One region of the Alteromonas sp. KUL17 genome, then DNA from elsewhere that is predicted to be linked to it. Evidence: predicted binding sites of a transcription regulator. Region 1 holds the regulator's gene; each other region holds the start of a gene.
What was found. The regulator FliA, encoded in region 1, starts transcription of late flagellar genes. The targets are predictions, from matches to a motif close to CTAAAGNTNNNNNNNNNNNNGCCGATA.
Positions count from the first base shown of each region.

Region 2: KUL49_RS09015 (DUF3530 family protein) is a predicted target of FliA. The motif match lies at 1,369-1,395, and genes of this name have one in related genera.
Region 3: KUL49_RS04150 (VC2046/SO_2500 family protein) is a predicted target of FliA. The motif match lies at 2,034-2,060, and genes of this name have one in related genera.

Region 1 is NZ_BJKJ01000010.1:87,014-90,295, reverse strand. It holds gene KUL49_RS10935 (protein phosphatase CheZ) at 1-594, opposite strand, end outside; gene cheY (chemotaxis response regulator CheY) at 629-1,012, opposite strand; gene KUL49_RS10925 (RNA polymerase sigma factor FliA) at 1,049-1,780, opposite strand; gene KUL49_RS10920 (MinD/ParA family protein) at 1,777-2,643, opposite strand; gene flhF (flagellar biosynthesis protein FlhF) at 2,649-3,282, opposite strand, start outside.
Region 2 is NZ_BJKJ01000008.1:28,571-31,852, forward strand. It holds gene rapA (RNA polymerase-associated protein RapA) at 1-566, shown strand, start outside; gene rluA (bifunctional tRNA pseudouridine(32) synthase/23S rRNA pseudouridine(746) synthase RluA) at 616-1,332, shown strand; gene KUL49_RS09015 (DUF3530 family protein) at 1,483-2,370, shown strand; gene KUL49_RS09020 (hypothetical protein) at 2,513-2,836, shown strand; gene KUL49_RS09025 (MFS transporter) at 2,880-3,282, shown strand, end outside.
Region 3 is NZ_BJKJ01000003.1:193,654-196,935, reverse strand. It holds gene KUL49_RS04160 (DUF6279 family lipoprotein) at 1-244, shown strand, start outside; gene KUL49_RS04155 (response regulator) at 331-1,971, opposite strand; gene KUL49_RS04150 (VC2046/SO_2500 family protein) at 2,093-2,647, shown strand; gene KUL49_RS04145 (rhodanese-related sulfurtransferase) at 2,797-3,282, shown strand, end outside.

The DNA.
Region 1 (3,282 bases):
AAACATGGTAAGCATGTTAACTAAGCTGTCTTCCACTTCTTTAACCAAGTCGATAACGCGGCGAATAACCTGACCAGTTAAGTCTTGATAACCTTGAGCCATCAATACTTCTGTAAGTAACTGTGTAAGTTTAGCTGACTGTGCCGAACCTTCTTCCAACAATTCGTCTAAGTCTGCGCATAAAGCCTTGAATTCACCCAACTCTATTTGGCGATTCATCAGCTTCTTCCACTCAGGCATAACCTTTTCGATGCGCGCCGACAGCATTTCAGCGATAGGCATGCTCGCTTCAACGGCATCCATAGTAGTATTAGCAGCTTTTTCAGTTTCTTCAATTACGTAGGTTAGGCGGGATTGTGCATCGGGAATATCATCGGTCGCGAGATTTTTAATGCGGTCGTCTATTTGGAAATTATTCAGCGCGTCATGGAGCTGACGCGTCAGTTTCCCTACTTCGGCAAATAACTCAACGTTTTCTTTCATTGAGGCCGCTTCTAATAGGGCATTGGCTGAAGCGTTGTCACCCTCTTCAAGGTAGGTGACAAGCTGTTTTGCTTCTTCCAACGAAATTGGAACGTTTACATTCGTTGACATCCAGTAAACCTCATTTCTCTGGTGAGCGTCTGGATCAACCTAAACGTTCGAATATTTTATCTAATTTTTCTTTAAGTGTTGCTGCAGTGAACGGCTTAACAACGTAGCCATTAACACCTGCTTGCGCAGCGGCAACAATTTGCTCTTTCTTCGCTTCAGCAGTAACCATAAGTACTGGTAGGTGCTTGAGCTTGTCATCGGCTCTAATCGCGCGAAGCAAGTCAATACCCTGCATTCCAGGCATGTTCCAATCGGTAACTACGAAATCGAAATCACCTTGCTGCAACATAGGCAATGCAGTACTTCCGTCATCCGCTTCCTGGATGTTGGAAAAACCCAAATCTTTAAGTAGGTTTTTGATGATACGTCTCATGGTAGAAAAATCATCGACCACGAGAATTTTCATGCTTTTGTCCAAAATAGCCTCCAGTGAGGGGTTAATTGTTATTAATTTCTATTCTTCGTCAGCTTGCCACGACTTCATTCGTGATTTGAGTTTTAACATGGCCTGACTGTGAATTTGACTGACTCTCGATTCACTTACATCAAGAACCTCACCAATTTCTCTTAGGTTCAGCTCTTCATCATAATACAGCGAAAGTACAATCGCTTCTCTTTCAGGTAATGTCGTAATTGCATGGGCAAGCGCTTTTTGGAAAGCGCCTTGCATCAAATCTTCCAGTGGTGCGTCGCTACCTCGATTTTGCTCTGTCGAAATAACATCTTCTGACACACCTAAATCTTCAATACCTACCAGCTTTCCGGCATTTACTTCATTAAGCATTTGGTGATAGTCCTGCAAGCTTACATTAAGCTTATCAGCAATATCAGAATCTCTAGCATCGCGGCCTGTTTCGCTTTCTACTTGCGAAATTGCTTCAGTGATCGCTCGACCATTTCGGTGGACTGAACGCGGTGTCCAATCCCCTTTGCGAATTTCATCTAGCATAGCACCGCGAATGCGAATACCGGCAAACGTTTCAAAGCTGGCTCCTTTTGAACCATCAAAGTTTCGCGCGGCTTCTAATAATCCAATCATGCCTGATTGAATTAAATCGTCTACAAGAACACTAGCCGGCAATCGCGCTATCAAGTGATGCGCTATACGCTTAACCAATGGCGCATGTCTTTCGACTAACTGCGCTTTATCGGTTTGTTGTTGATAAGCGGCTGCCTTGCTGTTCAACGCTGACTTCCTACGGCTTTTTCTGCAACTAATTGTTCAATGAAAAACTCTAAATGGCCACCTGGCTGCGCTGGAATAGGCCATGTTAAGGCTTTACTCGCCAACTGTGTTATTGCAACGGCTGCCGGTGAACCTGGGTAAGCATCGACAATGGCTGTTTGTTTACGCACTGCTTTACGAATGTTCTCGTCAAACGGTACTGTCGCCACTAATTCTAGTGCAACATCTAAAAAACGCCCTGTCACTTTGCTTAATTTACTAAATAGCTCTTGGCCTTCTCGCACGTCGCGCACCATATTAGCCACAACTTTGAAGCGGAAAACACCGTGCTCTCTATTCAGAATTTTTATCAATGCATACGCATCTGTCAATGAAGTAGGCTCGTCACACACAACGACCATGATGTCTTGTGAGGCTTTTGAAAAGCTCAACACCATGTCTGAAATACCTGCCGCTGTATCAACGATAAGCACGTCAATTTGCGAGCGCAGCTCACTAAAGGCACGAATTAGGCCAGCGTGTTGCGTTGGCGACAATTCTGCCATCGACTGCGTGCCTGATGTGGCAGGGGCAATCTTTATTCCGTGCGGACCGGTCACTAATACTTCATCAAGTGTACATTCGCCGGAAAGCACGTGGGATAAGTTTTTCTCAACACGCAAACCTAACATAACGTCTACGTTAGCAAGACCGAGGTCCGCATCGAGAACCATTACACGTTTACCTTGCTTCGCCATGGCGATAGCGGTGTTCAATGTAATGTTTGTTTTACCTACGCCACCTTTGCCACCGGTGACGGCGATTACTTTGATTAACCGTGATTGCTTCATTTTTCTTAAGCTACTCGCTTGGTCGTCAATCATACTGCTTATGCTGTTTTAATTGCGTTGTTACCACTAGTATGATTCAAACCGTACTTTTTATAAAGCTTTGCAGCAGCGGAAACCAAAGATTTCGCTTCTGCAATCTTAATGTCTTCAGGTACTTTTTGACCATCGGTGACATAACTAACCGGTAATTGGTATTCAACCGCTGCACTAAGCACCTCTCCTAAAGAGTAGCACTCATCTAACTTTGTGAAAATACAGCCACTTAGTTCAATATCATCATACGCTTGAATGATTCTCTGCAAAGCAGGATATTGCGTATTTGCTTGCGCTACCAAATATTTTTTAACATTTGGCATTTGTCCGTTATCAAACTGCTTAATTTGTTTAATTAATCGACTATCTCTTTGACTAAATCCAGCCGTATCAATCAATACTAGTCGCTTATGACGAAGTTGGAATAATAAATCCGCAAGTTCTTCACTAGTCTGCGCTTTTCTCACCGTGCAGCCAATAATCTTTCCGTATGTCGCTAGCTGCTCATAGGCGGCAATTCTATACGTATCGATGGTAATCATCGCAACCGACTCTGCACCGTATTTTTGCGCATAGCGGGCAGCAAGTTTCGCAACGGTAGTTGTTTTACCGGTACCTGTTGGTCCTACTAATGCAACA
Region 2 (3,282 bases), on a different contig from region 1:
TGCAGTTTTTAAGCTGGGATCATCCACTTGTGCATACCGCCATGGACGTAGTACTCACCGACGTACACGGAAAGAGCAGCATGGGCTTCATTGCCGAGCCGTCTTTGCCAAAAGGCGCTTATTGGGTTGAGGCGTTGTTTGTGCTGCAAGCGCAAGCGCCTAAAGCGCTTCAGTTGGGTCGCTTCTTACCTCAAACGCCCGTGCGAGTGTGTCTAGATGCGCAAGGAAACCCGTCTGAATTAAGCTTCGACGTTAAGCGTAAGATTGGACGTAAGATCTCGGCTCAGCTTCTAAAAGCCTTGCAACAGCCGCTTGAGCTTGCCATTGAAAAGGCGCGTAAGCTTGCCCATCAGCAAGCTAACCAAAAGCAACACGACGCACTTAACAGCATGCACAGCACGCTTAACGAAGAAATACAGCGCTTGCGCGATCTTCAAAAGCGTAACCCAGCAGTACGTGACAGCGAAATTGAGTTTATTGAAACGCAAATGAACGCCCTTGATAAAGTTATTCAGGATGCAGATGTTCAGCTGGACGCCATTCGTATTGTGGTAAATAACCCGTAACCTCGAAAGGTTAAACATTCAAAAGCGACTGTGAAGTAACGAGTACATAATGGCGAACCCAAGTTTTGTTTATAACCCACCGATGACACCTTATCTTGATATTTTGTATCAAGATGAGGACATGGTGGTTGCGCATAAACCTAGCGGGCTATTGAGCGTTCCGGGCAAAGCATTGGAGCACCGCGACTCGCTAATTAGCCGGGTTAACCGAGTGTATCCCACCGCCACAGTAGTGCATCGCTTAGACATGGCGACTTCGGGTATTTTGGTGCTGGCGCTTAATAAAGACAGCCATCGCCATATCTCGAAACAGTTTGAGTTACGTCAAACTAAAAAGCGCTACTTCGCCCGAGTTCATGGACATGTAGAACAAGACAGCGGAGAGGTTAACCTTCCCCTTATTTGCGACTGGCCAAACAGGCCAAAGCAAATGGTAGACTTCGAGCGCGGTAAAAAAGCCGTAACGCACTTTGACGTCATTGAGCGCACACTGGATGAAAAAGAGCGACCCTATTCTCTCGTTGCCCTTTATCCCATTACCGGTCGCTCTCACCAACTGCGAGTACATATGCTTGCTTTGGGTCACCCTATTTTGGGAGATAGACTCTATGCCCATGAAGAAGCGTTATCCATGGCGCCTCGTTTACAGCTTCATGCTGAAAGCTTGAGTCTTTCGCACCCGACACTTGGGCATTGGCTGCACTTTAATGTCGCCATCCCTTTTAGTCCGTTTTGCCCAAAGCCGCTCTCAGAAAGTATTGAGTAGCGTTCTAACGCTACTCAACTTTATCAATAGACTCCATTTTAGTTTTTACGCACCCTGCCGATAACCTTCGTATAACGTTTGATGTACGAATTAATTTGATGCTGTCCAGGCTGAATAGATCCAGATTAAGGTAAAGGCAAACCACATTTTATGAAAAGGCACGCTCTCCTTTTAACATTTGCTGTTATTGTTTCGCTATTGCCTATGACAGCTCACTGTGACTTTTTCACAGATGTTAGTCACGCCTATCTGCCTGGAGAAGTGAAACCTTTGATGATTGGAGAAGTTGAATCCCCAATTATTGAAATTGAAGCGCAAACACCATTATCTTTGGGTGTGGCTATCATACTCACAGAGCCTTTTCCCTCTAGCCTTACGCTCGCGCAGGGAAATAGCCTTGCCAACATGCTTGCTGAAAAAGGCTGGAATGTAGTGATAAGTCCGTTTAATTTGCCGGTCAATGTCACTTCCCAGCAAAACCAACCTGCTGAATCTACAAACACCGACATGTCAGACTCTGAAACTACGTCTATGTCAGCCCAAAATATCCACCCCAGAAGTAATCAACTTACGCAATATCTCAATTTTGAATCTGCAACTTCAGCGCTGGGTTTACAACTCAATGCATTGAATAATTATTTACAAGACAATTCAGGCTACCGTATGGTCATTGCACAAGGCATGCTGGCCACAACTTACTTGTCCGTCGTAGAGCAACAGCCTCAACTTCATCCAGACACTTTCGTAGCCATTTCACCTTTTTGGCCAGAAGAATCAACGAACACATTAGTTATAGATAATATAGCGCAGTCCAGCTTTCCAATATTGGATCTGTCACTAAGTGGATTTAACGACTGGGCGAACAGTACCACGCAAAAGCGAAAGATTAGCGCAAAAAACGCACTAAAGATGCACTATCGACAAATAATTATTCCCAGCAATTTATTAGCCTTTAGTATAAAGGAGTTTCAGAAATCCCCTCATATTCAGATAGTTGCAAATAGTACTATTGGTTGGACTCGCCACCTAGGCTGGTAATTCGATAATTAACCGATTACGCTAAATTAGTATCCAAAACAATTACCTAAATTTAATGGTGTAAATAGCAAGCCTCTGTCCTAAGCAGTAAGATTGTTATGAACTATAATACTTTTAGCAAACATAAACGGTTGAGTTACTTGTGAGTGTTCAAGATTTCGTAGATAACAAAGCAAAGCAGCTGTGTTTCTATTTGAGAGCATTTTGGCAAGGAGAGCTTCCTATCGAGGAGATCGAGCTATTCTTTTGGGATAGTATGGAAGAATGGGGGCAAATTGATTACACCTTAACGCAGCCCTATACACAAAAAGAACGGGTTTTTTGGCATTTACTTCATCAAGTGCATTATTGGAATGAAGACAAGCTAATTAACGACCAGTTTCTTGTAGATGAACTAAATAACTGCGTGAATTTCCTTGAAGGTTTGGGTCATTGCCCACTCGACTGCGTAGGCATTCGTCCATAGTAAAACTTTCACTTCAACGCGTTATTGCTTCTCACTGTGGTTCATGGCTCAATATGCTTTTGTATTCTTGCCTAAGGCCGCAGTTTTGCTCAACGCTTTAAAAACGTTTAACGACAAACGATACCTCAGTATATTTCTTTTCGGCATTTCCAGTGGCTTCCCTTGGATCATGATTGGTTCAGTGCTATCTGCTTGGCTCAAAGATGAAGGTTTGTCTCGCTCGGCCATCGGCTTATTCGGCATTATTTTCGCGACATACTCTTTTAATTTCCTCTGGTCTCCGCTTGTCGACAAAATCAAGCCCCCACTATTAGGTCAACGACGAGGTTGGATTTTCGCTATGCAAGGCTGTGTAGTTTTGCTGTGTTTAGTGATGTCTCAACTCACTGCAGACCAAGATTTGTTTTATGTTGCATTAGTCGGTTTGCTTATTGCTATTGCCTCAG
Region 3 (3,282 bases), on a different contig from region 1:
TGCGGCAAGAAAGCTATTCGTTTCGCGCAAGCAAAACGAAAGGTTTGAGCAAGAATTGGTGTCGCTAATGCAAAATCCGGATAATTATAAAAGCGATGTGTACAAGCAAAGTAGTGCTCATAATATGACTGTGACAGCAACGCTACTGGCGGAGATATTTTCAACTCTTTCAGAGAAACAGCGTCAAACACTGATTGAAAACGTGGATGAGCTAATCGAAACGGTTGATAATTTTATGGATTAGTTAGTAATACTTTGGCCTCGCTGGTTAAAATTTCGAACAGTAAAAAAACTAACAATCTCAATCTCATAGCTCACCAGTTTTCTAATTCAAAAGCCAATATATTTAGAGAGTTCATCTCTAAGGTTGGTGTATTTTTCTTTGTAAGGCGCCTTAAGTGACATATCGTCAATCAATTTAAACAGCCGCTTACACTCATTAATGAGTTTCATTTCGGCTTTATCTTCTTTGATTGCAATTTGTAGAAGACATTGCAATAGATTAAGCGCAACCCCTGTATTTACAGGAGCAAAGCCTTGAGCAAGGGCAAACGAAGCTTTAGCACGTTCGTAATCTTGCTGCTGATAGTGTTGAATGCCTTCGCGGTTGAACTGTTGATAACTGGCTAAGTTTTTCTGAGCATTGAGGGCTTGCGCATCAAGCATGTTTAGACTGTTTTGGTCGAGCTCATCCTGTCTTGAAGTCAAAAGTGCATTCAACTGTAGCGCATCATCAAACTCACCCAGTTTATACATAACGTTAATACTGTCAGGGATAAACGCGGTAGGGACTTCCGTGTACTTATCGTCAAGAAGTGTTTGTGACGTTGTTAAGTGGCGTTTGGCATCAATCAGTTTGCCGTCTATAGCGCTAATTCTAGCGTTTACGATTGTACCAAATATATCTACGTCAAAATCTCTGTCCATTTTTTGAAGATGTTCATCAAACTTTCCTCGTTGCAGGGTAAGTAATGCTTCTTGCTGATACTTATTGCGCTGGCGCTTGTCGTCTGCAAACTCTGCGACATCTAAAAGGCTTCGGATAATACCGCACCAGTGTAAACTTGTTTTGTGAACGGTTCGTTTTGATAAATCCCAGATCGCTTGGCTTGAACTCGCTGCCAGCACTAAATCGTCATTTAACCGACCTATTTCACAGGCTTTGAAATGCCTGGGTAGGGAGTAGGGCGACAGTTTTATTGCTTCTTTTATTGCATCTAGTGCTTTGTCGCCAGCTGTGGTGGCTTGGTGTGCTTGCGCAAGAATATCGTGGGCGTCTGCATTGAACCGGTTACGCTTTAGCGTTCTCTTGGCAATTGAAATCGCTTTCTCATATTCCTTTAAAAGCAAGTAAGTTTTTCCAATAGCTATTTGCGCCCACAGCACGGGTTTTCCGTCAATGTAGTCACGTAACACATCTAGCGCTTTATCGGGTTGCTTTATACGCCAGTATAGCTCGACTAATAGCTGTTCACAGTGACCTTTATAGTGGGAAGGGGCGTCAAGTAACGCTTCGATATGGTCGATCGCACTGTTTATTTCACCCTGTTCAACGAGACTAAACGCTTGCTGGAGAAACTGTCTTTTTTGCCACGCACGAACAATACGAGACTTCAGCTGAACTTGAGAAAAGGGCTTAATTAAAAAATCATCGGGTCTACGTTCAATACTGCCCAACACTACCGGTCGAGCGCTATCTGCGCTTATCAGAATGAACACCGATGTGGGACTGATAAGCCTTCGAGTACGCAACTCTTCAATGAGCTCATAGCCATTTTTGTTGTCAGCTCCCAAGTGTAGATCACAAATTACAATATCAAACTTATGCTTTTTACATAGTGATACCGCTTGTTCAGCAGATGACTTCGTAACTACATCAGATGCGCCCATCGAATGCATCAGCCCCTTTAATAAAAGAAGGAAAGGGCGTTGGTCTTCAACAATCAGTACTTGTTTGTTGCTAAATTGCATTTCAAATCCATGAATGAGCGCGCGATTACTTTATAGGAGTATATCTAATTTTAGATAATAAGCTTAAGAAAAACATTATCTTGCCGAAAACATAAGTATACATATGAAGTTGTAAATAAGAATGTCGCAAGAAACTGTCGAAGCTCGTGAGCAAATACCTATTGACCCCAGTATATACTGGGAGCGCAGTGGTGTGCTTGCTAAAGCATCTGCGCAGGGAGCGTTGTTCTCTTTATATCTTGCTATGCAGCAACATAGTGTTGCCGAGCCATTTGAAATTGAAGCGGTAGCGTCAGAATCTGACGATAAAAGCAGCATCGAATCCAAGCTTGCATCGTTAAATTATTATAGAAGGCCATCGCTAGCCGCTAATGAAAGCGAATGGGGCAGAATGCGCGTTTTGTCTGAGTTAGTATCTCAAGACTATGCGGCAGCAAGGTTATATTTAAGTATGAATCCCTCTCCACTTTCACAAACTGATGATGCTAAACGTCTACCCGACGATGTAGTAGATAATTGTAGTTTGGCAACACAAAAGCGGTTGAAAAAGGAATACGCTAACACCGTGAAGGAAGATAATACGATGCTATACGATATCCTCTCATCACAAGATAAAGAACACCATTCACAACAAGAAAATTCGTCACACTTCACATCTTTTGAGAAAATTGCATAGCAGTTATTTCAATTCGTTGTTGCGTGCCAAGTTTGGGTTGACGTAGGAGCGCTAATTCGTATCCGCCCTAGTTTTTATCATTCCTTTTTGTTATATTGCGCGCCGCATTTTTGCACTGGTCTTACGCTCCAATCAGCAAAGGTTAAAATATGTCTAAATATATTGTATGCGCAATGTATAAATTTGTTGCGCTTGAAAACTTCAAAGAAATCCGCCAACCGCTTCTAGAAACAATGGAAACTAATGGCATCAAAGGTACACTTCTTCTTGCCCACGAAGGGATAAACGGTACGGTTTCTGGTACCCGCGAAGGTATCGACGCATTACTTGCTTATTTAAACAGCGACGAGCGTATTAATCCTATTTCTTGCAAAGAATCTCTTCACGATGAACAGCCGTTCTATCGCACCAAGGTAAAACTGAAAAAAGAAATTGTGACCATGGGCGTTGAGGGTATTGACCCTCGCAAAACCGTTGGTACTTACGTAAAACCTAAAGACTGGAACGCACTTATTAGCGACCCAGATGTTACGGTTATTGACACGCGAAACGGTTATGAAATTGAAATTGGTACGTTCAAACACGCTATCGACCCTAAAACCGAAACGTTTCGTGAGTTTCCTGAATACGTAGCG